Regions from separate parts of the Providencia sp. 6390 genome, predicted to be linked through region 1. Evidence: predicted binding sites of a transcription regulator. Region 1 holds the regulator's gene; each other region holds the start of a gene.
What was found. Region 1 encodes Fur, which represses iron uptake genes when iron is present. Its sites were predicted from a motif close to ATAATAATGAGAACNACTATCAA; they were not measured.
Positions count from the first base shown of each region.

Region 2: the regulator Fur is predicted to act here: its motif matches at 2,316-2,338, upstream of ftnA (non-heme ferritin).
Region 3: the regulator Fur is predicted to act here: its motif matches at 3,438-3,460, upstream of entS (enterobactin transporter EntS).

Region 1 covers NZ_JBYVYL010000002.1:203,496-214,879, forward strand. The annotation lists partial or broken gene AC3Z9T_RS06155 (type I secretion system permease/ATPase) at 1-130, shown strand, start outside; gene ybfE (LexA regulated protein) at 300-593, shown strand; gene fldA (flavodoxin FldA) at 735-1,262, shown strand; gene fur (ferric iron uptake transcriptional regulator) at 1,435-1,884, shown strand; partial or broken gene AC3Z9T_RS06175 (Rpn family recombination-promoting nuclease/putative transposase) at 2,269-2,844, shown strand; gene AC3Z9T_RS06180 (beta-N-acetylhexosaminidase) at 2,900-5,578, opposite strand; gene chiP (chitoporin ChiP) at 5,647-7,044, opposite strand; gene AC3Z9T_RS06190 (MFS transporter) at 7,625-9,046, shown strand; gene ansB (L-asparaginase 2) at 9,104-10,153, opposite strand; gene ycaO (30S ribosomal protein S12 methylthiotransferase accessory factor YcaO) at 10,333-11,384, shown strand, end outside.
Region 2 covers NZ_JBYVYL010000001.1:688,267-699,650, forward strand. The annotation lists gene pabB (aminodeoxychorismate synthase component 1) at 1-983, opposite strand, end outside; gene AC3Z9T_RS03365 (YoaH family protein) at 1,108-1,290, shown strand; gene yebF (protein YebF) at 1,472-1,837, shown strand; gene AC3Z9T_RS03375 (DNA polymerase III subunit theta) at 1,889-2,119, opposite strand; gene ftnA (non-heme ferritin) at 2,465-2,968, shown strand; gene copC (copper homeostasis periplasmic binding protein CopC) at 3,157-3,543, shown strand; gene copD (copper homeostasis membrane protein CopD) at 3,546-4,442, shown strand; gene AC3Z9T_RS03395 (DUF2511 domain-containing protein) at 4,465-4,812, shown strand; gene AC3Z9T_RS03400 (DUF1480 family protein) at 5,185-5,418, opposite strand; gene AC3Z9T_RS03405 (PqiB family protein) at 5,565-7,904, opposite strand; gene yebS (membrane integrity lipid transport subunit YebS) at 7,879-9,105, opposite strand; gene AC3Z9T_RS03415 (GAF domain-containing protein) at 9,241-9,723, shown strand; gene proQ (RNA chaperone ProQ) at 9,835-10,527, shown strand; gene prc (carboxy terminal-processing peptidase) at 10,547-11,384, shown strand, end outside.
Region 3 covers NZ_JBYVYL010000013.1:50,006-59,457, forward strand. The annotation lists gene AC3Z9T_RS20550 (enterobactin synthase subunit F) at 1-2,982, shown strand, start outside; gene entS (enterobactin transporter EntS) at 3,529-4,758, shown strand; gene AC3Z9T_RS20560 (isochorismate synthase) at 4,886-6,049, shown strand; gene AC3Z9T_RS20565 ((2,3-dihydroxybenzoyl)adenylate synthase) at 6,060-7,658, shown strand; gene AC3Z9T_RS20570 (isochorismatase) at 7,682-8,530, shown strand; gene dhbA (2,3-dihydro-2,3-dihydroxybenzoate dehydrogenase) at 8,536-9,294, shown strand.

The DNA.
Region 1 (11,384 bases):
AAATACGATTATGCATGCCGATAAAATTTGTGTGATCCGTGAAGGTGAGGTTGCTGAAATCGGTACGCATCAAAATTTACTTCAGCAAAAGGGGATCTATGCCAATCTGTGGCACCAACAAACCCGTTAGTTAATCAGAAAAAGCACCTTTTGAATATTATTTGGTGCTTTTTCAAACAAACAGTTCTTTTTTTTACTATCAATGACTTTCACTGAATATGGGCTCTGGCACAAGGGCGGCAGCTAGGGTATGATTGCGCGCTGGATTATTGGTACACGCCCATTAGTATTAAAGAAATATGGCAAAAGAACAAACTGATCGCACCACACTTGATTTGTTCGCTGAGGAACGCAGGCCTGGGCGACCTAAAACAAGTCCGCTATCGCGGGATGAACAATTAAGAATTAATAAACGTAATCAACTTAAACGAGATAAAGTCAACGGGCTGCGCCGTGTTGAATTGAAACTCAATGAAGACGCTGTCACCATATTAAATCGGTTGGCTGATGAAAAAAATATGAGCCGGAGCGAGTTAATAGAAGAGATGCTCATGTCACAGCTCGCGCAGGTTTACGAGCCTTCAGACAGATAGCTTTGACTCAGTTAACCACACAAATTCGACAGATTTATTCAGCTTTTTTCGCCAAAATAAGGCCAAAGTTCTATTTATTCAAATTTAGCCCTATCTGGCCCTTTTCAAACCAGATTGGAAAAACAAGAGGTTATTCACTTTATGGCAGTCATAGGCATTTTCTTCGGTAGTGACACTGGTAATACAGAAAATATTGCCAAAATGATCCAAAAGAGATTAGGCAACGATAACGCTGAAGTTCATGATATTGCTAAGTGCAGCAAAGAAGACATTGAAGCGTTTGATATTTTACTTCTTGGCATCCCAACTTGGTATTATGGTGAGGCTCAGTGCGATTGGGATGATTTTTTCCCAACTCTCGAAGAAATTAATTTTGAAGGCAAACTTGTTGCTCTATTTGGTTGTGGTGACCAAGAAGACTATGCAGAGTACTTCTGTGATGCGATGGGTACTATTCGCGATATTATTGAACCGCGTGGTGCAGTAATTGTAGGTACTTGGCCAACTGAAGGCTACCATTTTGAAGCCTCTAAAGGTATGTATGATGACAATCACTTCATTGGTTTGGCCATCGATGAAGACCGCCAGCCAGAGCTAACTGAAGAGCGTGTTGATGCATGGGTACAACAAATTTCAGAAGAGATGTCTCTATCTGAGATCCTAAGTTAACGAACAAGTCAGCGTAGGATTGCTGATATAATTATAATAATGAGACAAAGCATGGTTTCTATTTTTTGTTTCCATGCCTATAATTGTAAATCAGTTTCGAAGACAACTGAATATATGTTAAAAATGTCTCATTATTGTTAAATTTTTGATTTAAGATACAGGACAAACCCGCATGACAGACAACAATAAAGCATTGAAAAATGCTGGACTCAAAGTCACTCTTCCAAGATTAAAAATATTGGAAGTACTTCAGGAGCCTGAGTGCCATCACGTCAGTGCGGAAGATCTCTACAAAAAATTGATTGATATGGGTGAAGAGATCGGTCTAGCTACGGTATACCGCGTATTAAACCAATTCGACGATGCTGGTATTGTGACACGTCACAACTTCGAAGGTGGTAAATCTGTTTTTGAGCTGACTCAACAGCACCACCATGACCATTTGATTTGCTTAGATTGCGGTAAAGTTATTGAGTTTTCTGATAAATCAATTGAAGAGCGTCAAACCAATATTGCTGCGCGCCATGGCATTAAACTCTCTAACCACAGTTTGTATCTCTATGGTCACTGTGCAGATGGTGATTGCCGTGAAAATGCCAATGCACACGAAGCGAAAGAGTGATTTAGTGGTTTCTAATCACACGATAAAATCGTAATAAAAAGGTGCTGATAAAGCCCTTGATTACTGAAGGACCTCATGTATTACATGGGGTTTTCTTTTATCTATACATAAACAACCTCTCCTCTTGCTACTGACTACTATCTCTGCAACATCCACCATCAACAAAAATCACTTTATATACTTTGTATAACGGCTCCAAAATCTACAACAAGGTCATAAAACCCTACCAATTGTTGTACCACTACTATTTTATACTCTAAATAATTCATGGTGCAGCTAAGCGACAAGTGAATGAGTCGCTAGGAGCATACATAAGTATGTGACTGGCGCGAATGAGCGTAGTCAACAACGCTGCAACTTGAAGTATGACGAGTATATCATGGGGAGCGCACCCCATATCCTTACTCACAAATGTGGACAGACTGTTTTACATTACCTGATGTAGCCCATAAATTGTATACACAACCCTTTCCTTTGATCGATGTGACCATTATTGATGATAATGAGCTAGTCAATCATCGAAAAATTGCTGTGATGGAATTAGCCATGAAGCATAAACAGCGACGAAATCAGTTTCAGATAGTGGTTCCGCCATTGGCTCGCGCCCTCAACCAGCACTATAATAACGACGATGACGTAATTGCCATCCTTAATTATCTGTTTACTACTCTAGACACACCAAATTTTGAACAGATACTACGGGATCTTGAACAACAAACGGAAAAACACAAGGAGCCCATCGTGAGCATTGCACAACGTTTACAGAACAAAGGCCGGCAAGAAGGTATTTTACAAGGAAGAGCCGAGGGAAGGATTGAAGGAAGGGTTGAAGGAAGAGTCGTAGGCATGCGTGAAGCACAAATTTCAATGGCTCGTAATCTTCTGAGAAATGGTATTAGCCTTGAATTAATTATGGAAAGCACAGATTTAAGCCGAGAAGAATTAATTTCTCTGCAATAATGCGATTACAAATCGAAATTGGTGGCACCTAACCAGTACCACCAATATTTATACCCTATTTTAATGTCACAATCTCCGCACGACTTGTTCGTGTACCCGCAGAGTTTTTCGCTCTAACCTGCACATTACCACTAACTTTTGGAGGGTTTTGTACTGAATAGATTTGCCAGTTGTCACTGTCTTCTAACGCATATTCGATCACTAAACCTGGATAGCTAAGATTTGCCAGCAAAACACCATTTTCAATTTTTGCACCCGGTACAGGAATACGGTAGGCAACACCCGCTCTATCTAATCTAGGCAATTCTTTTATTCCAACAACTGTTGCAAAACGGTTCCAATCATCAGCTAACTTTTGTTGTGAAACATAGTGAGTCTTACCACCACTATATTCACGGCCTGCTTGATAAGTATTTTCCCATTGCGCTTTATGCCATGCTCTCTCTGCCAATGGCAAGATCCTTGGGAATAGCATGTATTCTACTTGAGTATCTGTTCTAACAGCTTCACTCCATAGTTGCCCAGACAAACCATAGATCCCCGGCCAAGGTTTATCACTTTTCGCCGTAAACTGATTTCCATCCCTATCCACAGATGTTTCTGCATTTTGAGGTAAATTATCTGGTGCAAATGAGAAAACTTTTTGCTCATCACTAGCACGGGTCGCCCAATAATAGCCACTCTCACTTGGATTAACTTCATATGGCATATCTAGATAAACATAATCAGGGTTTGAAATAACGACTTGATAACCTTTATTTGCCCAGTCATTTGCTGAATCAAAGCCCCCCCAATAGAGGGTATCCCAAAAATTGACTCTCACATTTTTAGTTGCAAAGTCTTTCGCACTTGCAGCATCTTTCAAACCATCTTGCCATGCTTGCATGGTGGTGATCCCTTTTTGATGTAAACCTTCACTCACTTGTTTGGCAAAATGGCTAGAAAGGTGATCAAAATCGCTGATATCACCGTTTGCGATAAGCACCTGACAGGCTTTTGATTTTGCCCACGGCTTATCTTCTATCTGTTTATCAATAATCCCTTTACCTGGTTCAATCTGACCATCTTTATCTTGGAACCCAGCACCTAAACGAATATTTTTCGCTTCGTCACCACCAAAATGCCATGTTTTCAGTGGAACTCCAGCTTCCTCATGCATTTGCATCACTTCACTAACAACTTTATCAACAAAGTTTTTAGATGAATCTAAACATGGGTTTAAGTAGCTACGCTTATCATAAAATTGTACGGAGGTTGTCACTGATGTATCTGATGGATCAACTAAACGGTATTGTTCCGCTCCTTTCTCATCTCCAGCGGCTTTTAATTTATTATAACGTGCTTCCATTGATACCACCGCGGCTCGGGCATGTGCTGGCATATCAATTTCAGGGATCACTTCAATATGGCGATCTTTGGCATAACGTAAAATGTCAATATAGTCATCGCGTGTAAAATATCCGCTCCCCATATTATTATTTTCAGCGCCTGAACCTAGCTGCGGTAACAAACATTTTTGCTCATCAAGATCATGACAGCGCTGGCTCCCCACTTCGGTTAACTCAGGTAAACCAGGGATTTCAATCCGCCAGCCCTCATCATCGGTGAGGTGAAAATGGAATTTATTAAGCTTATAGCGAGACATTTGATCAATTAAACGCATGACCACTTGTTTACTATGGAAATTACGTCCAACATCCAAGAAAACCCCTCGATAGTCCATGCGAGGCTTATCTTTAACAGTCATCGCAGCAATCGTTGGTTTATCAGATTCTGTTATTGCGGAAAGAAATGATTCAACACCATAAAATAACCCAACATTATCATAACCAATAATCCGTGCTTTTTGTGGTGTCACCACAAGCTCATACGCACCACTCACTTGGTTATCAGCAGAGAATTGGCTAGGTGCGATTTTACCTTCAACCAGAAAGCCCTGATTATTTTGCTTAAGTTTTACTTGTTGCAAATGCTCATCAATGACTGCAAGTTCACCTTTAGTGAGCCCTTCTAAATGTAATTTTATACCTTTAGATAAATCAGCATTTCCTTGCTGTAGTGTGATATCAAATGGTGTAGGTAAAATTTGACCTCGTAACTGCTGTTCAGATAACGCCTTCAAAGAGAGATTTTTTTGATAACGATTTTCAGGAGTCATAAGTACGTTGTTGTCTGCTCCTGTTCTTTTCCAGTTATTCAGTTCAAATGGCGCTACAAATTGGGTCGTATCCTGAGTATCAGTACTTTTGAGATTACGTGGTAATGCATCACCAGATGTTGCATACCAACGCGGCATAAAGTCTGAATAACTCACTTGCCAATACTCGCCCGTTATTGGTAACACCACTTTTTCATTCGCTTTAATACCTTTAAACTGATCTGTTGGTGTTATTTTGTGTAAGTCACCCGTAACATGAGTGATCTTAAATTGCGGGTTATCTTGCTTTAATATTTGTCTAATGCTGTGAAAATAGAGAGCCCAATCATCAGACTCGATAGCGTTAGAGCCATTCGTTAATGTGATATCAACACGATTACATGCCGCCCAATCAGCGCCTAATGTGGCACAATCAATACCATGCTCCCCAGCTTGGTTATCAATGACATTAATTTTCACATCCATATTCGCTAATGCATCGACGACTTGGTTTGATGACTGTTCAGCGCTCACAACAGTTGAAAATAGAGTTGCTGAGATTAATAGTGATAAAGGGCTTAAATAATTTTTTTTCATTGTGACCTCAATATTAAATTCAAAATCAGCCACTGCCATATTACTTATTGATAGCAGTGACCGCGCTATCAAAAAATAGTAAATGGCATCATCACCATAAATTTAATGTCTTTTTCATCTTGGAATATATTGCCAAACCCACCACCATAACTTGGTATATCAGTATGGTTATCATATTTAGTAAAATGTAGTTTAAATAAAGTGTCTTTAGCTCTACCTGTTTGAATAGTATATAAAACATCAAAATTCCAAGCGCTTTCTTTTAATTTTACATCTTGTGCGTATTGAGAATTAGTACTTGGCTTAGCATCCCACCCATAAATATAAGATGTACCGACTTTCCAGCCAGCCAGATCCCATTTAGCTAGATCATACATAACACCTGCATAGACTGCTTTTTCATTATTAGCGTTATAATCTGAGCGCCCATCCCACCAAATATCTAAACGACCATTTGAAGTCGCATAACCAGGGGTCATTCGTTGTAAAAAATAACCTTGGTTGCCTTTTGCTTTTGAATAAGTACCTTCTAATCGAAAATCAAATTGATCATAGGTATATCCCAATGTCACCGCTTGCAAAAAAGCCAAACCATCATAAACATCATTCACACCACCGTCGGATACTTTATCTTTAGCGCCATAGAATTGGTATGACATACGAAGATCACGTGATGCGACAGGAACAGCGTAAGAGGCTTTAGCAAAATATTGATCCATATAATCTTTTGCTTGCCCGTAGGCGCCTTCCAAAACTAATGAATTTTTGAAATCATATTTGAAGCCAATAGATTGCAGATAACTAATACCTGTTTGTCCATCAGCTTCACGAAAGTTATACATGTCGCGATACCAAGGCGCTTTATAGCGATCAGTCCACATATATGACATGCTTAATGCACCATTTTGTTCAAAATCAAATGCAGCGCCGATTTCAAAACCCCGATAAGTGCCAGGCATATAGCTCCAATGGGATGCTAGTAGTGTTTGCCCTGTTGGTTGAATATACCCTCCACGCCCCCAAAATGGGCCATATTTCATTTTTGCGGCGGCTTTATAAACACTCACACCACTGCGATCGCCAGTCCATTTTTCATCCCAACGCGTTTTCGCGTCACTAAAACCAATCTCATTAGGTGCCGCAGGACCGCTATTTGATAACTCAATGGCTGTAAATGCGGCTAAATCTAAACCAAGCACATCTTGAAAATAACCAGAAGAATAATCGAGGCTAGCATTGACGGTAGAATGCTTTAGGTTATCGACATACTTTTTATATTTATCACTATCGGGGGACAAATCTTTTCTTGAACGATCACGCTGCCAATAATACAGCCCTCCCTTAAGGGTTGAATCATCAAGGAATTGCTCAGCAAAACTTATTGGTTGATAACTTACTGGAGCCAATGCAATTGCTATTTTTAGTGCAAGCAACCCCCTGCCATGATTGACATTTTTATTAACCATTCGGTATTTCCTCTAATCTTTTATATTATTATTGAATTATTATCTTAGTAGTAGCTCATTAGGTAATTATTAGTTTCAACATATAAAATACGCGTTCCTACTTAGCCTATTTTTCGCGACGCGAATTATCAAGACTAAAAATAGATTTATTCCTAAACCATGAGCTAAGACACATTAATTTTTCTATTTATTATCAGGATTAATTATTGGTGATAATTATATAAACCATATTAATATCCTAAATTAATGGTTAAGTTCAGATAAAACACGACATGAAACTAGCCCTTATAAGACTTATTTCAATATAAAAAATAACCTTCTATGAATGTAATCGTTTCAAGCAAACTTGATAAGTTGCAACAAAACTGCTTTAGTTGGTAAATAGTTTTTTATTTAAAAATAAACTAAGTAAATATTTGTCTTTCAATAAAATAGCTTTAGTCTACGTTCGTGAGCTCTCAAATATTTCAGGTGCAGCTTGATATTATTAGTAGTAGAAATAGTCCAATAGCAGAGGCAGAAAAGTGTAAAATGCTGCAACTTGAAGAGGATCAATCAAGACTGTTTATATTGAGTAAATATGAATAAACATCAGCAGGAAGGTTGGCGCAGTTTACTTACAGGTAAAAATCTTAGCTTAACACTCGCTTTATCGGGTGGTATTTGTCTTCATGCAATTAATGTCTATATCACGATCACTACATTACCATCCGTTGTTCGTGATATTGGTGGCATTGATTTTTATGCATGGAATACCACTTTATTTATCCTTTCTTCGATTATTTTATCCGCCCTCACATCACGCATACTTAATCAATTAGGACCTAAAAAAAGTTATGGGTTGGCTACTGTTATTTTTTTAATTGGCTCTGTGATATGCGCCATAACACCATCAATGCCAATCATGTTATTTGGACGAATTATCCAAGGTGCTGGTGGAGGTATTTTACTCACACTCTCCTATTCAATGGTGCATATTGTTTTCGCTCAACATCTATGGTCACGCGTATTAGGGATGATGTCGAGTATGTGGGGAATGGCAACATTATTAGGGCCCGCTTTAGGCGGTATTTTTGCTGAATATGATATTTGGCGAGGTGCTTTCTGGTGCTTAGTTTTAGTTGGGATCCCTTATTTATGGTTAACGCTAAAAGTATTACCCGCTAAAAATCCGAATGAGCATTGCCCACAACAACCTATCCCTTTACAAGCATTGTTACTTCTTTCTACCGCCGTACTGGCTATTTCTATCGGTAGTTTAAGCCAAGACAAACTTATTCCTGTTGGTGGTATGCTTCTAGCAATACTATTATGTGTAAGACTAGCGGTTATTGAACGCCGTGGTATTAATACGCTATTTCCCAGTGGAACATTTCATTTATCTGCTCAACTTGCGCCAATTTATCTGACGATGGCATTACTAGGTTTAAGTGTACAAACAGAAGTATTTGTACCTTATTTCCTACAAGTGCTGCACGATATTGCTCCATTAGCATCTGGCTATCTAGCAGCCCTAGTGGGAGCAGGATGGTCAAGTGCTGCAATTATTTCTTCATCACTTAAACCAGCCGTTACCACTAAAATTATTCGTTTTGCACCGTTACTCACCATGAGTAGCCTAATTATACTGACACTGTTTATGACAAAAACAATTTATATCGCATCTGCGCAAATTTGGGTTATTTGCTCAATGCTGTTTGTCACTGGTGCAAGCATTGGTGCAACATGGCCTCATTTATTAGCTAGAGTACTACAAGTTTCTTCAGGTTCTGAATCTCAAAAGGCATCTTCAGCGATCACCACATTACAGTTATTCTCAACTGCTTTTGGTGCTTCTTTAGCAGGTATGATAGCAAACCTTGCAGGCCTTTCTTCTCCAGGAGGAGTTGAAGGTACTCAATCTGCAGCAATATGGCTATTTGTGATATTTTCATTTGTTCCACTATTCGCACTCATCACCGCAAATATTGTGGCAAATCGAATTTCAGTTACCCGTTATTAAGTGTAGGCACATATAAATTATAAATAAGGGGGGAATCCCCCCTTATTGACGATCAGATTAGTATTTTTCGAATAATGCTTGGATTTGTTTTGGATCTTTAGTTTCAGTGAGAGCTAATTGTAATAAAACGCGAGCTTTTTGAGGGTTTAACCTTTCTGATGCCACAAAGCCATATAAATTGTCATCAACCTCAGCATTGCGCGTTGTATAGCCTGTTGGTACACGGCTTGAACGCACGACTACGATCCCCTCTTTCGCAGCAGTAGCGAGAGCATCAAAAACTGTTTTATACATGTTTCCATTACCAACACCTGCGCTGACAATACCTTCAACACCCTCTTCTCTCAGTGCTTTGATTGGTGCAGCTGATGCATTTGCATAATTGTAAATAATATCAACTTTAGGCAGTTTATCTAATTTGCTGACATCAAAAGCAGCTTTGTTGGTTCTTGGTATCGCAGATTTATAAAATGTCACTTTACCATCATGAATAAAACCTTGTGCCCCAGCATTGACTGCGTCAAAAGCTTGTACTTCAGTTGTACTCATTTTTACCACATCACGCCCTTGAACGACTTTATCATTCATAACCATCAGCACGCCACGATCCCCCGCAGATTGATCCGTTGCCAGTACAACTGCGTTGTAAAGATTTAACGGACCATCGGCACCCAGTGCCGTTGATGGCCTCATCGCGCCTACTAATACAATCGGTTTCTGGCACGAAGTGGTGAGATCAAGGAAAAAAGCTGTTTCTTCGAGTGTGTCAGTGCCATGAGTGATTACAAAACCATTCGTTTTATCACACTCTTGGTTAATTTTTTTTGCTAGCGTTAACCAAACTTGATCATTCATATCTTGAGAGCCGATATTGACGACTTGCTCACCACTGAGATTAGCAATCTTTTTTATCTCTGGTACTGCATTAATCAACGCATCGATCCCAACTTTTCCTGCTTGATAGCTTGATGATGTTGACGAATCGCCCCCACCAGCAATCGTTCCTCCGGTTGCTAATACCGTGATATTAGGTAATGCAAATGCCGAACCAGTACAGAGCGAAAGCGAGATAGCTGTTGCCAGTAATACTTTGTTGCTAAGTTTCATCCTATAACTCCTACTTATATTAACTGCAGTTATTATGTGGAATTAGAACAATATTTCCGTGATGACGCTTATTATTTTAGATGAAATTGCTGGCTATCTGATAATTTTGCGTGAGCTATAATACAAAAATCCGTATCATAGGCGCCAATTATCCCTCAAACTAATAAGCCATAGAACTGATGAGCCAAACATTTATTCCAGGCAAAGATGCCGCCCTTGAAGTTTCCATCGAAGCATTTCAAACTAAACTGAAAAAGCTAGGATTTGATATTGAAGAAGCCTCATGGCTGAATCCTGTACCCAATGTTTGGTCAGTGCATATCCGTGATAAAGAATGCCCTCTGTGCTTTACCAATGGTAAAGGAGCCAGCAAAAAAGCGGCTTTAGCTTCCGCTCTGGGTGAATATTTTGAACGTTTATCCACAAACTATTTCTTTGCTGACTTCTATTTAGGCAAATCGATCGCAGAAGGTGATTTTGTTCATTATCCAAATGAAAAATGGTTCCCATTAACTGAAGACGATGAATTGCCAGAAGGCATTTTGGATGCACGTTTACGTAAGTTTTATGATCCGGACAATGCACTAGCAGGTAGCCAATTAATTGATCTGCAATCAGGCAATGAAGAACGTGGTATCTGTGCGCTACCTTTCACTCGCCAGTCTGATAATCAAACCGTCTATATCCCGATGAATATCATTGGAAATTTGTATGTTTCTAACGGTATGTCCGCAGGTAACACACCAAATGAAGCTCGCGTTCAAGGTCTATCTGAAGTTTTCGAACGTTTTGTTAAAAACCGTATTATTGCAGAAAGCATCAGTTTGCCTGCAATCCCAGAAGAAGTGATGGCACGTTACCCAACCGTTGTTGAAGCGGTCAATACACTAGAAAATGAAGGCTTCCCAATTTTCTGTTATGACGCATCTCTCGGTGGTCAATTCCCTGTTATTTGTGTGGTGTTATTTAACCCACAAAATGGCACTTGCTTCGCTTCTTTCGGTGCACACCCTGATTTTGGCGTTGCATTAGAGCGCACCGTCACTGAGTTGCTTCAAGGACGTGGATTAAAAGATCTCGATGTATTCAATGCGCCAACTTTTGATGATGAAGAAGTCGCTGAACATACTAACTTAGAGACACACTTTATCGATTCAAGCGGTCTGATTAGCTGGGATTTGTTTAAAGATGATGCTGACTATGACTTTGCTGATTGGAGCTTCAAAGGTAC
Region 2 (11,384 bases), on a different contig from region 1:
ACTGCAAATAATTCAGGAACTTTGACTGTCCCTGGCACAGCAACACGCCCGATATCGTTGCGTAGCAAGTCCACAATCATTAAGTTTTCAGCACGATCTTTTGGCGAGCTAGCTAATTTTTCTGCTTGTTCTGCATCGGCTAGAGGATCCCCTAAACGAGGTAATGTGCCCTTTATTGGGCGCGTTTGGATTTGGCCATCTTGCAGCAGAATAAAACGCTCAGGTGAGATGCTGATCACTGTGTTTTCAGGGAGCTGAATAAATGAGGAAAACGGTGCGCGATTTGCTTGATTGAGTAACATAAAGGCATCCCATTCATTGCCTTTATATTTCGCTTGAAAACGCTGTGCTAAGTTGATTTGGTAACAATCACCACTGCGCAAATAGTCATGTATTTGTCCTATCTTTTGCTGATATTGCTCTTGAGACATATTGGCATGCCAAGAACTAGTTAGCATGAATTTTGCTTTTCGTGATGTTTTTTGAGCTTTAAGCCAATTTAATCGTTCATTGACATCATCATAGCTAAATAGAGTCACTTGTTGTTCTAAATGATCAACAACTAATGCCCAGAGGTAAATACCAACTGCCATATCTGGAAACTGTAAATCGGTTTTAGCTATCTGTGGTAGTTTTTCAATACGACGGCCTAAATCATAACTCCAAATACCTAAAGCACCACCAGTAAAGGGTAGAGAACTATCACTACAGTGATCAGGTGTGAAGCGCTCAATAGACTCTTGCAGCAAGGTGAAGGGATCGGCGTCAGAAACATTGACTATTTGTTGATGAGTAACGGTGGTTTTATCACCAACTGTCATCAGAGTCGCGATAGGATCAGCAACAATAATGTCATATCGGTTGTGCGAATGCTCTGCGTTACCTGAATGAAGTAACATAGCCCATGGCTGATGAGCTAATGGCGTAAAGTAATCAGTTGCTGCGTGAATATGATAAGGAAGTTGTATTTTATTGATAATCATTTGGATAAGCTAAACTAAAAATTGATAAAAAAGGCTGTGACTCAGATTAGCATATATTCTTATCTTAAGAAGCCAAGAGCTGTTAAAATTGAGCTAAATTTTATTTTATTGAAAGGGTTTGACTATGTTTTCAGGTATGCCAGCACTTAATCATCAAGAGCAACAGGAAGCGGTAGAGCGCATCCATCAACTTATTGCGGATGGTATGAGTAGCGGGGAAGCTATAGCCCTTGTTGCTCAAGAAATTCGTGAAAAGCATAAAGACAAAGAGCAAATCCATGCACGTTTTGAGGAAGATGACGATTAGTATAGTTAAAACAACCTATTAACATTTTCGCTAAAATCTGATACATATTAGTTAAGTCAAATCATTTTGGCAGTTTATAAGTATTCGTCTATTTTAGATAGTGTAGATAAATAATATATAAAACTCACAATGGTAGTTATTCTAATTTGCCACCTAGTATTTGATAGGGATCGGAGGAAGCATGAAAGCAGGAAAAAAAATAGGTTTTGCTTTAGGTAGCTGTGTTCTGTTATTCAGTTCTGTTGCATTCAGCGCGAATCAAGAAGAAGGCAAAGCAGCACCTTTTGTTAGTTGTGATAAGTTATCTGAGCCACAAATAGCTGCACAAGTTAAAAATGATTTTATGCATAATCGTTTACCACGTTGGGCTGATGAAAAAGCACTGGTTGGTAAAAAAGCAGTGGCGTGGGTGAATAATCAAGATGTTACTAAGACCGCAACAGGTTATGAAGTGCCATTAACGGTTAGGGGGGCAAAAAAGGATCTCCAGTATAATGTGGTGGTTGATTGTGAAAAGTCGACGATTACATATAATTCGTTGAAATAATTACCATGTATTAGATTATAGGGGAGGCTTGCTTCCCCTATAATAGATTAATCAGCGATTCCTTGGTTCATAAGGAAGCCGCGCAAAATTTTGAGAGAGCTGGCGGTAATACATAAGTCGTTCTCTGAAATATTCTCTAAGACTTTCAGGTTGTTCTCTCTCAACTGCTTCTGCAATAACCGCAATATTATAGCGTTCTTTAAAGGCTACGCCTGAAGCTTGCAAGTCTACGTTGACTTTATCCATTTGGTCTTTTGGTAACAGCGCAAGGTTATAATTCATCTTGTCTCTCAAATGCTTTACAGATATCTCAATATAGTAGCATATCAGTAGGTATGAGCGATAATCTATGGCCTAAATTTAGTTTTGAATATGATGCAATAAATGAAAAATAAATTACTCTAATGACAACATGGAATGTTTATATTTGACGTGAAATTAGTATTTGTCGATGTGGATAATGAATTAATTGCAAGTAAAGATAATGAGATTGATTATTATTAATTTTACTAAAAGTTATTAATTATCAGTAAATTGGATTTTTTTGTTTTATTATTGTTTTAGGGTTTTAATTATTTTTCTAATATGCATAATAATGGTATTACTCTTAATGACTAAGGAAAGAATATGTTAGCAGCTGACATGATCAATAAATTAAATGAGCAGTTAAACCTTGAGTTTTATTCTGCGAATTTATATTTACAGATGAGTGCTTGGTGTAGTGATAAAGGCTACGAAGGGGCTGCGGCCTTTTTAAAAGCTCATTCACAAGAAGAGATGGAGCATATGCAACGTCTGTTTGGTTACCTTAGTGATACTGGTGCATTGCCAATACTTGGGCAAATTGCAGCACCGCCCGTTGCATTTAATTCAATTGCTGAAGTCTTCGCTTTAACTTATAAGCACGAGCAGCAAATCACTTCGGAAATTAATAAATTAGCGCATTTAGCAATGACAACGCAGGATTATTCAACTTTTAACTTCTTACAGTGGTATGTTGCTGAGCAGCACGAAGAAGAGAAATTGTTCAAATCTATCCTAGATAAATTGGATATGGTGGGTGAGAGTGGTAAAGCACTATTCCTATTGGATAAAGATCTAAAAAGTATGTCAGCAGCTGCTCACGTTTAATATAAAATATTAATAAACCCATAAATTGCAGAGGTTAATCTCAAGGTTTATGGGTTTTTTTCTTTGCGTTTTGTGTTGTTAATCACACCTTCAGTCGCTAAATCGATTTTTTGTAGCAGATATATGAAATTTATTTCGTATAATGGTTGGCATTAAATCTAAATTCACCTGCAAATTAAGGGGTTACTATGCCAATCCACCAAATCAAATCATCTTGGCGCAAGCTCAGTGCTGTGGCTGTTCTATTTTTAGGCATGTCATTTCAACAAGCATTTGCTCATGCACATCTAAAAGATCAACTTCCCGCTGAAGGTGCTGCAGTTGAGCAAACTCCAGAGTCAATTACGCTAAACTTTTCTGAAGGTATTGAAGTCAATTTTGCCAAAGTCAAAGTGATTGGGCCAAACGATGTGCTAGTTAAAACGGGCAAACCTGCGTTAGACCCAAACAATGACACAAAGGTTATTGTTCCAATTGAAACTAAATTAGCTGCGGGTAAATATGATGTGAATTGGAGTGTTGTTTCTGTAGATGGTCACAAAACTAAGGGCGAATACAGCTTTACTGTGAAATAATTATGTCTTTAGAGGCATTTTACATCGTTATACGTTTTTCCCATTTTATTGCCGCGATGTTGATGTGTGGTATGTCAATATTCGCGGTGATTTTGAGTTCTGGCGCATTTAGTCAAGTGCTTCGGCGAATTTTAAATCGTGGCATTGTGTTTAGTGCGGTAGTGACTGCGGTGACTGCATTTTGCTGGATGTCAGCACAAGCAGGGTTGATGGGGGACGGCTGGCAAGATGCATTAGATCTTGAGACTTGGCTCAACGTATTACAGACTTCTTTTGGCCAAATTTGGCGTTGGGAATTGATTTTTTCTATTGTCACACTTGGGGTGATTTTCGTCTCTCGCCAAGAAATTAAACTCTATTCGTTGTTAATACTTTCTATTATTCTACTAGGTCTACACGCTTTTGTCGGTCATGCTGCTATGTATGATGGGCTAGTAGGTAACCTACATCGCTTGAATCAATTTATTCATCTCATTAGTTCTGCCTACTGGTTTGGTGGGTTATGGCCTTTCTTGATCTGTATTCAATTCTTACGGGATAAAAAAGAATTAGCGGCAGGTTTAGATAAACAAATTTTTGCCAGTTTAATACGTTTTTCCCGTTTAGGGCATGCTGCGGTGGCGATGGTTTTAATTACAGGGGTGATTAGCGCGATGACATTGCTACCTGATTGGCCATTTGCCTATAATAACTCTGAATACCAATCATGGTTGTGGCTAAAAATTGTTTTAGTTGTTGGTATGGTGATATTGGCATTGGTCAATCGCTATGTGTTAGTGCCTAAGATCCAACAAAAAGGGCGGCTACAATATTTAATTATTAATAGTTGGATTGAGTTATTGTTAGGTAGCATAGCGATACTTGCTGTCGCTGTTTTTGCAACCTACCAACCCATTTAAGATTTTGAACAAGGTAATAAGGATGAAACTCAAATTAACATTGTGTTCTATGTTGTTGGCAAGTTCAGTTTTTAGTGCTGTGGCTGCTCCTTTAGAAACTGTAAGTAAAAAACAGTTCGGCACTGATTGGCCATTTACTCGTGAAGAAGTAATGTTAGAGTGCCGCAACAATGGTGCTTTGGTTGTGATAAATCCTGCGACTTTGATGCAGTATCCGCTTAACCAAGTAGCACAAGAGCAAATGGAAAGAAAAGAGATCAAAGCACAACCAATCGATGTTTTACTTGCTCCAATAGAAACGCCAAAAACTGTTGAGCAGCGAGTATTGCCACTTAAATTAGCCGCTGAGAAGCTTTGTCATAAAGCGTAGTCACATAGATATAGATTAAATGCCATAGGTTATAGTTGAGAAAGAGCTATAACCTATGGCATTTTCTATTTTAATAGCGATTAAATTTGAAAGGTTATGCTTATTGTTGAAATAGAATTTAACTATCAATCAAATAGCTCGATATTCAGAAATTAAGAAATAAATTGTGTTAATAATATGTAAAAAATTTGATAATTAGTATGGTAAGAGTGCGTTTAGCAAGCTAGTATTAAATTGTACTTTGTTACGTCTCAATGGCAATTTTTAGCGCACGGCTCTGCCAGAGCCATTTCCCAAGGCCCGGTAATCGGAATCTACCAGGCCTCTTTTTTTTCCTGTTATTTGCTGTTTGCAACCTAGCGACTTCATCAATTAAGCCACTCTCATTACCCAGTGGTGATTGTCTTTATCATAACGCTGACGATATAACAAAACAGGCTTCTCATTAATTAATGCTGGAATACTGGTATGTTCATCCCAACCGTCCAATTGCATGCAAAACTCGGTATCAGAATCGCAAGGGATGCTGACAAGATCGCTTTTATGATCTGCCATTATGGCATCATTAATTTCATAGGAAGATATTTTCAAATTAACTATGCTCATGGTGTTACCTCTCAGTTAGTATTGGAGTAGGTGATGCCGACTCAACAAAACTAAGCATAGTATAAATGGAATTCATTTCCAAAATATTTTTTATAAGAAAAAAGATGAAAGGTGCAATATTGTTTAAATATGCACCTTTTCAGTGATTATTGTTTAGGGATAGATGTACCCCAGTCTAACCAATCTTTTGGTGGCTCTATTTTTAGAATGAAATGCTGATCTGGTTTGGCTTTTGCCGCAAGAGGTACGCTTGGCGGGGTTGCAAGTGAGATGCCACCACGGACAAATTGTTTAAATGTACCGCTTTTGATCATGCCGCCAGTAAGGCCAAACGATAAATTATAGCCAGACGATAACCAAAATTGGGTATTATCTCGAATGAGGTACTGATACTCTTTGCCAATTCGAGTCGCAACATATACACGATCGGAAAGCTCTCCCAAATACAAGCCTGTCACTGTACCAATTTCCATGCCTCTAAATAACAATGGTGTACCAACTTGGATAGAACCCACTTCACTGGCATCTAGGATGATAGTCAAACCATCTAAATAGCGTGAATCAGTGATGTTCGCTGTTTGTAATTCAAACTGGTAACGGTTTTTATTTCCTCGTCCTGGCTCCGCATTAATGTAAGGTTGAATCAAAGAGTCCAAATTATTAAAGCCTGCAGGCGATAGTTCAGGTGTGACAACAGCGAAACGACTACCACTTTTGGTAAAGGCTTGAACATATTCAGGGTAGAGAATGGCACGAGCGTTGACTTCCCGGTTATTTGGCGACAATTTCAGTGAATCAATTTGCCCAATATCAATACCCAAATAACGAATAGGCATACCCTCTGAGAGCTTAGATGCATCATATGTGGTTAACGTCACAACGCTGCCAATGGCTTTTGCCGCAGTTTCATTGGGATAGAGAGTGTGTTGCCTAGCACTATCTGAGCTAGAGGTTTGGATATTATCAAAACTGATTGCACCTCTAATCGCTCGAGTGAGCGGTGCGGCTTGAACAGTCAAACCATTACCATTTAGCTGTACTTTGGCACCGCCTTCGGCCCAGAACACACTTTGTTCAGTCAACAAATGACGGTATTGGCTTGAAATATGAATATTAACAGCGAAGCCTTCTTTGGTTGGCTTTATGGATACAATTTCACCAACGGTAAACTGACGATAAAGCACGACAGATCCAGTCTGTATGTCAGGTAATGTATTGGTATTTAGTGTAATAGTTGTTGTTGGTGATGAGCCGGTGACACCTGCTTTAGCATTGTCATCACTGCGATATAATGGAAAATTTTCAGGCAATGCTTCTTTGCCTTTACCGGCTAATAAATGGATCCCGCCATCTAACCATTCTTGTGGTGTTGCTCCTTGGAATTGAATACCCGTTAGCCCAAGTTGTACATCCACTCGGCTATTAGCAACAAATTTGCTGTCTTCACGGATCAAATGGCGATACTCATCCAAAATCGCCACATCAAAAGTGACTTTATCATCTAATAGGTGACGTTGTAACACCTCTCCGATCTTGATACCTCGATACATCACGGGTTGACCGACATTAACGCCATAGGTCTCTGGCGACCATAATGAAACTTTTAAGTTTTCTTTGTTTTGCTGTTCGTAGTTTTCAACATCATGCTTATTGGCTTTTAAATCAAACTGTTGACCATCTTGGGCTGGAGGACTATTTGGTGGAGAATCAAATGCGACTGCACCATTGATAACAGCAGAAAGGCTTTCCATTTTAACGTTGACACCTGAGTTGAGGTCAAAGCCACCTTGAAAACCGGATACGTTCCAGAATTGGCTATTTTCACGAACTAAATTGGCATAGCGCTTCTCAATGACAGCAGCGATAGAGACGCCGTTATCACTAGGTAAAATTGAGTAGTCAGAAATATAACCGACGGGTACTTTTCGATAATAAATCGGAGAGTTTTCGTGTAATGAACCAAGGTCTTTAGCATTAAGATAAACTAACAATTGCCCAGCCTCGGTTTGTAATTGAGGAGGCGAGTCCTGAGCAATAAAACTGTGTTGTTCATCCCCTTTATTGGGTTGCATACCAATATAGTTACCACCGACTAAAGCATCAAGGCCTGAAACACCTGCAAGCGATGCTTTAGGTGTGACAAGCCAAAACTTTGTTCCTGTAGTGAGTGCTGGCTGCATGTCTTTATTAATACTTGCTTTTACAATGATTTTTTTCATGTCTTGGCTAATCGTCACTGATTGAACTAAGCCAACTTCAACCCCTTGATAGCGTATAGGTGTTCTTCCCGCAACAACACCTGGAGCGGAAGAGAACTCAATAGTGACTTCAGTGCCTTGTTCTAGCCAGTGTTGGAATAGTAACCAACCGGCAATAAACACTGCAACAAGCGGTAACAGCCAAAAAGGGGAAATACGTGCTCGTTTACGTAATATCGCCTCTTGTTCCTGTTCAGCAGGTTCATTTTGTTGATTGTGATTTTCCATAAGAATCCCAAATTAAACGGCTATCAAGCCACTCGACAGCGAGTATGGTTAAAATAACAGCGACACCGAAAAATAGTGCAGCAGGGCCCATCGTAAATGACATCAGTTGATCGCGATTGATAAGCGTCATCATTAAGGCAATGACAAAGAGATCCAGCATTGACCACCGGCCTATCCAAGTAACAAATTTTAGTAATTTCATTCTTAAAACAGGGTCAGTTTTGCTCTGGCGTTGAATAGAAAATAGTAGCAAGATCATGATAATGATTTTAATAAATGGCACTAAGATACTGGCAATAAAAACGATAGCAGCAATTGGCCAATTACCTGAATCAATCAATGATACCACGCCTGAATAAATGGTATCTTCCATGCGTTGACCATTAAGGTAGACCACTGAAATCGGCATTAAATTAGCAGGGAAAAGTAAAATCATCGCGGCAATAAGAGCTGCCCATGTTTTCTGTAAGCTATAAGGCTCTCGATAATGCAATGGGCGATGGCAGCGTCGACATACACCCCGCGAATTTGCTGTTCCTGTGTAATGACAAGCTTGGCAAGTGAGTGTATTCATATCATTAGATTGCGATTGTTCTGGATAAAAAAATTGCCAAAGTTGTTCAACATTAAGATGGATGAGTATGAGTAAACTAATAAATGTCATTGTAATAAATGCAATGAATCCATGACCTAAGAAAACACTGGCATAGTCTTGCATTTTAATCGCAGCAATACCAAGGCCAATGAGATAAACATCTAACATTACCCACTCTTTTAAACGACTGAGTACTAATAAAATAGGCCGCAAATTTAATCGAAGACGTTTACCTAAATACAAGTAGATAATAAAAATAGGTAAAAATAGTGGGGCGACAACCGCACAAAAAGCGACAATACTTGCAGTGAGTGGATCGCCTTGTTGATTGATTAATCGTATACCTTCAATGACGTTCGCATTGATTTGTGTACCAAGTAAGTGAATGGAAATGAGTGGCTGCCAAAATGCAATTGGTGCCAACATGAGTAAAGTGATTGATAGAATAAATAAACGGTTTAGTGACCATGAGCGCCCATCATCAAGTTGACTAGTGCAGCGTGGGCAGATGACCACCTGTTGAGCATCGTGAGGTGGGATAGATAATTTAAGATTGCAATGGCAACAGTGTTGCGAAATTATCTCACTATGATTAATGTGGTTCATTATATGCTCATTGATTTGTTAGCCATGCTTGTAATCTAGTGTAAAAAAATTTACGGCTTAGTGACAACTTGCTAACCTAGATATTGCACGAAATGTTTAATTTATTGCGTTATTTGATTATTACAAGAAAATTTTATGGATAAAAACAAGTATTACCACGAACTTTCAGATAGTTTATCTGCACTTCTTGCGGGTGAGTATGATTTAATCGCAAGTTTGGCAAATGCGAGTGCATTGTTGTATGAGCATTTAGCGGGTGTTAATTGGGTTGGTTTTTACCTGAAAAATGGGCAAGAGTTAGTTCTTGGTCCTTTTCAAGGAAAGATAGCTTGTGTCAGAATACCTTTTGGCAAAGGTGTTTGCGGTACAGCATATAGCCAAAATAAAATACAGCGTGTTGATGATGTGCATGCTTTCCCAGGTCATATCGCTTGTGATACGGCAAGTAACGCTGAAATTGTGCTTCCTTTGGAAGTAAATGGTCAGGTTTTAGGCGTACTGGATATCGATAGCCCAAACTTCAATCAATTCGACCAAAATGATGAAAATGGGTTAAAACACCTTGTAAGCCAGTTGTGTCAACATTTGGCAATGTGTTCGATGCCAAATTATCACTAAATATTGGTATGTTAACTTAATAGGAACGTGGCAATTGTCTGCAACGCTATTATAATGTCGGCTTGTTCATGCCCGTGCTGGTTGGCAAAATCGTTGTTATCAGGAAATTTCATGGAAAATCAACCTAAGTTGAATAGTAGTAAAGAAGTTATCGCATTTTTAGCAGAGCGTTTTCCACGCTGTTTTATTGCTGAAGGCGAAGCACGTCCGTTAAAAGTCGGAATTTTTCAAGATATCGTAGGGCGCTTAACAGAAGAGGATGGTATCAGCAAAACGCAATTGCGTTCTGCATTACGTATGTATACCTCTAGCTGGCGTTATCTCTACGGTGTTAAAGAAGGCGCAAAACGCGTTGACTTAGATGGTAATGATTGTGGTGAATTAGAGGCGGAGCATATCACGCATGCACGTCAACAATTGACTGAGGCAAAAGCTCGGGTTCAAGCGCAACGTGCAGAGCAAAAAGCGCAAAAACGCCCAGTGGCCAAGAAAGCAGGTGATAAGCCCGCTCGCAATCCGGCAGCAGTTAAAGAAAATGCGCCACGCCATCGCCAGTCAGAAAATAAAGAACGCCCACAGAGCTCCTCGACTAAGCCTCAGCGCCGTAACGGTGCAGCTGCTCCAGAACAAAAACTGAAATCAGTCACTGATATTAACGCACTTCAAGTCGGCCAGATGTTGAAAGTGAAAGTTGGTACTAGCCTGATGGACGCGTCTGTGCTGGAAATAGCGAAAGATGGTGTCAGGGTTCAATTGCCAACAGGAATGGCAATGATTGTGCGCGCGGAACATTTAAAGTTCTGATACGGAGGTCAATCAGGGCATGAACAAACTTTTAAAAATTGCATTCGTTGTTAGTGTTACCACTTTTGGTAGTGCAATTGCGGATCCTCAAGCAGTGGCCCCGGCCACTGTTGCTCAGTTGCCTGTAATCAAACAGGATACTCAGCATGGAACGGTCAGTGAAAGGGTAACTTCAAGGTTCACCCGTTCTCACTATCGCCAGTTTGATTTGGATAAAGATTTTTCGGGTAAAATTTTTGACCGTTATCTAAATATGTTGGATTACGGCCACAATGTTTTACTTCAATCTGACGTCGATGCATATGCGAAAGATAAAGCGAATGCAGGAGAATGGTTAGAGGAAGGAAAGCTCGATAAGTTCTATGACCTGTACAACCTTTCGCAAAAAAGACGTTTTGAACGTTTTGAATATGCGTTAGCTCGTTTAGATCAGCCAATGAATTTTGATACTACTGACTCAATCGAAGTCGATCGTAGTAAAATGCCTTGGCCGAAAGATAAACAAGAACTAGATAGGCTTTGGGATCAAAAAGTTAGATACGATTGGTTGAACTTAAAGCTATCGGGTAAAGATGACAAAGAAATCAAGGAAAAATTGACGAAGCGTTATAACTTCGCGTTGAGACGTCTAACACAAGGGCAAAGTGAAGACGTATTCCAATTGATCATGAATTCGTTTGCTCGCGAAATTGACCCTCATACTAGCTACCTTTCTCCCCGTAATACCGAGCAATTTAACTCTGAAATGAGTTTATCATTAGAGGGGATTGGGGCTGTTTTGCAGCAGGATGATGAAAACACTGTTATTAATTCATTAGTTGCTGGTGGTCCCGCGGCAAAGAGTAAAGAATTAAAAG
Region 3 (9,452 bases), on a different contig from region 1:
CCGATTGCGATTCAAATTGATGAGGCTGAAACGCTGCCTGAACTTGCTAAACGGCTGAAGCAGCAATTAAAAGTGATACGTCGTCATCAACGTTATAATTTTGATTATAGTTTTCGTGACAGGTGTGGCACGGTACGCAATGAGTTGATATATGGTCCTGTATTGAATGTAAAATTGTTTGAATTGCCATTGACGATGCCAAATCTCACGACCAAAACACATGTACTTGCTTCTGGCCCGATTGATGAGCTGGAATTGATGCTATTAGTCGATGAAATAGGTCAAATTAAAATTGAACTATTGGCTAACGATCAATGTTTTGAACTTCAGGAACTTGAAGATCATTTATCGCGTATCACATTGATGATGAAGCAATTTATCCATAACCCAGCACTGAAATGTGGCGATATTGATGTGCTGCTTGAGAAAGAACGGCATCAGCGCTCATTGATTAACCATACACAGAAAGAGCTACCTATCACTACACTGAGCTGCCTTGTTGCGACTCAGGCTTCTAAAACGCCAGAAGCAATTGCATTAGTCGATCAGCAATATTCGCTGACTTATCGTGAGATGAGAGAACAAGTGGTCACATTAGCCACACAGCTAAAATCATTAGGGGTTAAATTAGGCGATAGTGTGGCAATTGCATTGCCTCGGTCAATATTTTTAACACTCTCTATTCATGCTATTGCTGAAGTGGGCGCTGCTTGGTTGCCGTTAGATATCGACTCTCCTGATCAACGCTTGGATAGAATATTGAAGGATGCTCAGCCAATACTCTTGATAACATTGGACAAATATTTGCCTCGTTTTTCCTATTCCAAAATTCTATGCTACAACGCGCTATTGCCGTATAGCCAACAGTGGAATGATCCTTGCCTCCAACCTGAACATACCGCTTATATTATGTATACGTCAGGTTCTACTGGGCAGCCAAAAGGTGTGATGATTGGACAAAAAGCCATTGTAAATCGTCTGTTATGGATGCAAGGGTTTTGTCCATTGGCATCAACAGATGTTGTAGTGCAAAAAACACCCTGTAGTTTTGATGTTTCAGTTTGGGAGTTTTGGTGGCCGTTTATTGCGGGAGCGAAATTGGTGATGTTAGAGCCTCAAGCCCATCTTGATCCGCGTGCAATAATGGCATGTTTTCATCAGCATGCAGTAACAACTGCTCATTTTGTCCCTTCAATGTTTGCTGCCTTTGTTGAAGCCTATGCAACACAACCATACAGCTCAGCGCTTAAATATATATTTTGTAGTGGGGAAGCGTTGCCTACCGAGTTATGTCGTGAATGGGAAAGATTAACTCATGTGCCGTTATACAATCTTTATGGCCCAACAGAAGCGGCTATTGATATTAGCTATTACAAAGCTTATGGAAAGGAGTTAGCGGCTGTTGAAGGAAATACTGTACCGATTGGCTATCCAATATGGAATTCAGGTATGCATATACTCGATAGCCAGCAGAGAGCAGTACCAGTATGTGTTGCGGGTGAGTTATATCTAACAGGGGTACAACTTGCACAAGGCTATCTTAAACGTCCCGATCTCACTGCTAGCCAATTTATCACTAATCCGTTTAATGAGGGTCAACGAATGTATCGAACCGGTGATATTGCTCGCTGGTTAAGCTCGGGGGCAGTGGAATACGTTGGCCGAATCGATTCTCAATTAAAAATAAGAGGGCAGCGGGTAGAACTTGGTGAAGTCGAGCGAGCTATGCAGCAATTACCTGATATAGCCCAAGCAGTGGTTCATGCATGTATATTAGATAAAACCGCACAAATAAAAGGGGATATAAGGCAGTTAGTTGGCTATGTAACCTCTGTATCAGGCCAACGACTTGATACGGTTAGTTTACGCGATCAGCTAGGGGACTCTTTATCACCCTATATGGTGCCATCCGTGATCGTGCAACTGGATACTTTACCGCTTAGTAATAATGGTAAGTTAGATCGTAAACGATTACCTCTTCCTGAATTGTTTTCACCTAAAACAGGCCGTAAACCGTTGACAAAGAAAGAACTCATTATTGCGGGGGCTTATCAGCAACTATTAGGCTGTAACATTGAAAGCATTGACGCAGATTTTTTTGCTTTAGGCGGACACTCTCTGCTTGCAATACGTTTGGCTGTGCAACTAAGCCAGCAGTTAGGTCTGCAAATAACCCCAGGTCAAATAATGGTGTCACCAACAGTGGGGAAACTGGCTGCACGTTTAGAACTAAAACAGGAGCTAAATTTCTCTGAACAATGGGGCATGGAAACTATTTTACCATTACGTGAACGAGACGGACCCACACTGTTTTGTTTTCATCCAGCGTCAGGTTTTGCTTGGCAATTCAGTGTATTGGCTCGACATCTTAGTGATCGCTGGAGTGTTACAGGCATACAATCACCACGTCCGATGGGCGCAATGATGGCCGAAACGATTGATGATGCATGTGATCAACACCTCAAAACATTATTAGCCCAACAGCCACAAGGCCCTTATTATTTGTTGGGGTATTCTCTAGGGGGAACTCTAGCGCAAGGGGTTGCAGCTCGTTTACGCAAGCTAGGTAAAGAGGTGTCATTTTTAGGTCTTTTGGATACTTGGCCGCCGGAAGTGCTTAACTGGCACAATAAAGCATTGCGAGAAATAAACCCTGATGTTTTAGCTAAAATCGCTCAAGAACGGGTTGCATTTATGTCAGCACAGTCGAGTACTGGCACAAACAGCCTCTTTCAAACCATTGAGCAGAATTATACAGATGCGGTAAGGTTACTCACGACAGCTCATACATTGCCTTATGATGGCAAAGTAACATTATTTGTTGCTCAAAAAACAGTACCAGAAGGATTAACACCTAAAAAAGCATGGGCACCATGGGTGAAGCAATTAGAGCTTTATCCTCAAGATTGTGCTCATGTTGATATTCTTTCTCCAAAATCATTTACCACAATAGGCCCTGTATTACGGCAAATATTAGGGTAGTTCGTCACGCTGCAAGTTGCAGGGCTTTTCGGTGAGGTATAAGTGGCTACGCTACGTCCGCGGAGTTATATACTCGTCATACTTCAAGTTGCAGCGTTGTTGACTACGTTCATTCGCACTAGTCACCTACTTATGTAGGCTCCTAGCGACTCATTCACTTGTCGCCTAACTGCACCTCGAATTATCTAGAGTATAGTGTTTATTTATGCTCTCCGTTTATCTTCACTTGTCGCTTACCTGCAACTCGAATTATTTTGAGTATATATGGCGGCTGCATTAATTTAATGGGGCTGCCTTGCATTTTCTTTTCCATCAATCAGTTGTGTATTCACCGGTTAAATAACCCAAAAACTTTTTATATCAGTGTATTAGTTAATATTATGCTTTTTGTACTCACAACATGATTTCGCTGAATAAGCAAATGAAAATCATCATTTTACATAATATTTTTCATCAAAATAGAGATAATAATTATCGTTATCCCATGAATTTTACTGTGTTAGCATGCGCGACACTGATTTAACCAAAGATGAAAGTAAAAGAAGTATGGGGCGAAAATCAAAGTTGCTGAGTTTGCGTTTATTGACAACACACCCTGCCTTTAGAGCTGTTTTTATTGCTCGCTTTATTTCAATTTTATCGCTTGGGCTATTGGGCATCGCGATGCCTGTGCAAATTGAAATGATAACCCATTCAACATGGCAAGTTGGTTTGTCTGTGATGTTGACAGGGAGTCTAATGTTTATAGGTTTAATGTTAGGTGGCGTTCTCGCTGATCGCTACGAGCGCAAAAGATTAATTTTAATTGCTCGAGGGGCTTGTGGCATTGGCTTTCTTGGTTTGTGGGGAAACGCATTATTAGCTGAACCATCATTACTTATCATCTATTTTTTAGGCATGTGGGATGGTTTTTTTGCTTCATTAGGCGTGACCGCATTATTGACAGCCACTCCGTTGCTGGTGGGGCGTGAAAATTTAATGCAAGCGAATGCAATTATGATGCTAACAGTGCGTATTGGCGCCGTGATCTCCCCAATGATTGCTGGCCTACTGCTAGCAAAACAAGGCGTTGAATGGAACTTTTTACTGGCAGCGATAGGGACATTGATTACAACGTTAACCTTACTAAGGCTGCCATTGCTTCCTGTATCAATACAACAGCATGAGCACCCAATAAAATCATTGTTAATGGGGGTCCATTTTTTATTACATAGCCCATTGATTGGTGGAGTTACACTACTTGGTGGAGTATTAACCATGGCTGCCTCAGTGAGAGTGCTATTTCCATCTCTCGCGATAAGTTGGAATGTGTCAGGTTTTCAGCTTGGTATGCTATATGCTGCTATTCCTTTTGGCTCAGTCTTTGCGGTATTGACAAGCGGCAACTTAGCAATGGCTGCGAAACCTGGAAAAGTCATGCTGTTATTAACCGTGGCATCTTGTTTTGCAATCTCGTTGATTGGTGTTATGTCAATGTGGATTGGGGCTGTAGTTTGTTTAGTGGTATTTGGTTGGTTAAGCACAGTCAGTGCGTTACTTCAATATACATTAATTCAAACTGAAACGCCGGAAGCCATGCTGGGAAGAGTTAATAGCTTATGGACAGCACAACATGTGATAGGGGATGCAATTGGCGCTGCATTATTAGGTGGCATCGGTGTAATGACAACGACGATGGCTGCAGCAAGTTTAGGTGGTTGGGTGCTGACCGCTGTGGGTTTGGTACTTGTTGGTATACTCAGCGAACTGAGACAGTTTCATCATAAAAAAAATTAGGGGTTAAAGTGGCATAGTAGGCTGATTCGTGGGGGGTTCCTACCTATTAAAGAGGTTCGGTTGTTGTGACGTATCTGCTAAATATACTAATAATCATTCATATATTTGATGGCTTAGAGGGAACAACATGGAAGAAACATTAACCGAATATGGCATCGATACACTAGAAACATTATCACCAAATAGTTTTGTATTTACTTCGCCTTATCAAAGCTTTTCAACAACAGGGTGCTTTTGTCAACTGACAACGCCAGCTAAACATGGTGCGAATTTATCCAGTTCTTTTCAAAAAGATATCATGACGGCTTTTGATGCCGCAAAAATGGCGGGGATCACTGAGCCTATCATCGTTGGCGCTATTCCTTTTAATACCGATGAACCATCAACATTATTTATACCTGAAAGCACAAAAAAGATAATTGGGCCATTATCACAACCACTCGTTTCAAAACCAAATATTCAAGTTAGCCGATGTCGCGAATATCCTAGCCAGCGACAGTTTATCTCAATGGTTAAACAAGCAATTAGTACCATGCAAACAACTCAGCTAGATAAAGTTGTGCTCGCTCGTTTGCTGGAGATTATTGTTACTGCTCCCTTGGATAATCACCATCTTTTACAACGGTTAATGTTACAAAATCCAACGAGCTACAATTTCCATGTCCCATTGTTTGATGGTAGTCAATTACTCGGTGCTAGCCCCGAGTTATTGCTTCGTAAGCAAGGTAATCGTTTTTTTTCACAGCCACTTGCAGGCTCAGCACCTCGAAGCCGTGATGAACAATATGACCGTGAAATAAGCTTAGGTTTGTATGCGTCGATAAAAGATCATTATGAGCACCAATTAGTGACACAGGCAATGAAAGCGTTGCTCTGTCCTCGTAGCCATCAATTGCTTTTTGCAGAACAACCTAAGCTTGTTAGCACTTCTACATTATGGCATCTCGCAACCGATATTGAAGGGGTTGCTTACACACAAGAAAACGCACTTTCATTGGCTTGCTTATTACATCCAACCCCCGCTTTGAATGGTTTTCCACATCAGTTGGCTAAACAGTTCATTTCACACATAGAGCCATTTAATCGCCAGTTATTTGGGGGCATTGTTGGGTGGTGTGACCATCATGGTAATGGTGAGTGGGTGGTGGCTATTCGTTGTGCGCGAATGAATCAAAATCACATTAGCTTATTTGCAGGCGCGGGTATCGTACCTGATTCATCGCCATTATCTGAATGGCAAGAAACGGGAGCAAAACTTTCAACGATGCTGAATGTTTTAGGTTTGAATTAAGGAGGTGATCATGTGTATTACCTATACTCGTTGGCCAGAACAACTTGCGGCTCACTATCGCCTGAAAGGCTACTGGCAAGATTTACCTTTAACAAATATTGTGACAAGTTTTGCGAATAGTGAGTCAATAGCAATTATTGATGGGGAACGCCGCTTTAGCTACCGTCAATTTAATCAATCTATTGATAATTTAGCCGCTTACCTACAGCATCGAGGTGCTAAATGTGGAGAAACGGCACTTATTCAGCTAGGTAATGTCGCTGAGTTTTACATTGTATTTTTTGCGTTATTACGGATTGGGGTCGTGCCTGTGAATGCATTATTCAGTCACCAAAGTAGTGAGCTTAATGCCTATGCACAACAAATAGAACCAACCCTGTTCATCGCCGATAGGCGGCATTCATTATTTGTTAATGACCATTTTTTAAATACTTTTTGTGCTAACTATACGTCGGTGCGCTTAGTATTACTGAATCACGATGCGGATCCCGACAGTTTGCATGACGCGATAATACAAACACGTTATCAGGTTATTAAAGTTCCAACACCAGCCGATGAAGTGGCTTTCTTTCAACTATCGGGGGGTAGCACCGGAACGCCTAAACTGATCCCCAGAACGCATAACGATTATTTATACAGCGTTCGTTGTTGCCAAGAAATTTGCCAGCTCAATCAGGATACACGCTACTTATGTGTATTACCTTCTGCACATAATTATTGCCTGAGCTCACCGGGGGCTTTAGGTGTTTTTATGGCTGGCGGGTGTGTTGTATTAGCCAATAATCCAAGTCCAGATCATTGTTTTAAGCTTATTGAAAAACACAAAATTAACGTTACTGCATTAGTGCCTTCTATCGTAAACCTTTGGCTACAAGTGCTGAACGAGCGCAATTGTCATCAGCAATTGTTTTCTTTGAGATTATTGCAAGTGGGGGGCGCTAGGTTGTCCTCTTTACTGGCTAAACGCATTACTAGTGAAATGAATTGCCAGTTACAGCAAGTTTTTGGCATGGCGGAAGGGTTGGTTTGCTGCACTCGCCTTGACGATACACAGGAAAAAATCACGCAAACTCAAGGTTATCCTATTTGCCCTGATGATGAGTTGTGGGTGGCAAATGAGCAAGGTGAAAAACTGACTTGTGGCGAGATTGGTCGTTTAATGACCCGCGGCCCTTATACTATTCGTGGGTACTTTAATAGCCAGCAATATAATAAAGAAGCCTTTGATGATGATGGTTTTTACAATTCGGGGGATTTAGTTTCTATCAGCGCAGAAGGTTATCTGACGGTACATGGGCGGGTCAAAGATCAGATAAATCGAGGCGGTGAAAAAATTGCTTCAGAAGAAATTGAAAATCTACTGCTTCTACATGATTCCATTACGCAAGCTGCGCTTGTCAGTATTGACAATGACCTATTAGGTGAAAAAAGTTATGCCTATTTGGTGACAACAATGCCATTGCGAGCGGTAGATATCAGGTATTTTTTAAATCAACAGGGGATTGCTAAGTACAAACTCCCTGACTTTATCAAGTTTATTGAAGCATTGCCGATGACCCCTGTCGGCAAAGTGGATAAAAGAAAATTACGTGAATGGCTAATTAATTAACCTTAAACAGGAGGAAAGAGAAAATGGCAATACCAAAGCTGCAAGACTATGATTTACCAAACATAAACGACATTCCTCCCAATAAGGTTAATTGGGAGTTTGATCCAAATAAAGCGATATTGCTGATCCATGATATGCAGCACTATTTTGTCAATTTCTGGGACAAAAACAGCCCGATGTTAGCGAAAGTGATTAATAATATTAACGCGCTGCGCCAATTCAGCCGACAGCAAAGGATCCCCATTTATTACACTGCACAGCCCAAAAACCAAAGCCATGAGGAGCGCGCTTTGCTTAATGATATATGGGGTGCTGGTTTAGTTAATTCACCTGAGCAGCAACCGATTATCAAGGCTTTATCCCCTGCCATCGATGATATTGTTTTACCTAAATGGCGTTACAGTGCATTTCAACGATCATTACTTGAACAGCAGATGCGCGAAGGGCATCGTAACCAACTGATTATCGTTGGGATCTATGCACATATTGGTTGTATGGTGACAGCGATTGATGCATTTATGCATGATATTAAACCTTTTTTTGTCGCTGATGCGATGGCAGACTTTAGCCGAGAAGAGCATTTAATGTCGTTGAATTATATTGCTGGCCGCGCTGGTTGCGTAATCATGACTGATGATTTATTACAAACCTCGTTTTCGAAAGCGGTATTGCGTTCACAGGTTCTTTCCTTACTTAATGACTCTGACATACCTTTAGATGATGAAAATCTTATTGATTATGGATTGGATTCAATACAAATAATGTCTTTGGCTTCCTATTGGCGAAAAACTTATCATCATATTGATTTTGTTAGCTTAGCTAAGGAACCAAGCATTAATGCATGGTGGTCATTATTGTCACAGAAAATGTGAACGCTATGAAAAGTACATTTAATTTTCGCGACAAAACGGTGTGGGTGACGGGGGCTGGACGGGGGATCGGTTTAGCAACTGCGTTAGCATTTGTCAACGCAGGGGCGGAGGTAACGGGGTTTGACATTGCTTTCACTCAAGGCAATTATCCTTTTGCGACAGAAGTGATTGATATCGCCGATCCTCAGCAAGTTGCTCAAACATGTCACCGATTATTTCAACTTCAGCCAAGGTTGGATGTATTAATCAATGCTGCGGGTATTTTACGGCTTGGTAATACTGATGAATTAGATGTGACAGATTGGAAAAAAGTTTTTTCGGTCAATGTGGATGGGGCATTCTATCTATTTCAACAAACGATGGCACAGTTTCGCAAACAAAAAAGTGGGGCAATCGTCACGGTTGTTTCTGATGCGGCGCACCTACCGCGTATGGGGATGAGTGCTTATTGTGCATCTAAAGCAGCTTTGAAAAGTTTGGCTTTAACGGTGGGGCTAGAGCTTTCAAGCAGTGCGGTACGTTCTAATTTAGTCTCTCCGGGCTCAACGGATACCGATATGCAACGTATGTTGTGGGTCAGCCATGATGCGGTTAAGCAGCGAGTTTCAGGTACTGCGGAGCAATTTAAGTTAGGTATTCCATTGGGGAAAATTGCCAAACCTGATGAAATTGCCAGCACCATTTTGTTTTTAGCGTCAGACGATGCCAGTCATATCACATTGCAAGATATTGTTGTCGACGGCGGCTCAACATTGGGGGTATAGCCCCCAATGTAGTATTCCTAATGTTGTATTTATAGAGCTTCTATTTAGTGTTCGCTTTAATTGACCTTATGTTTTTTGCTACTTAATAATGGGTAATAAAATCAAACAATTGCAAATATGGTAAAAAAAGAAGGTGTTTTAAGCAAAAGAAGGGTAAC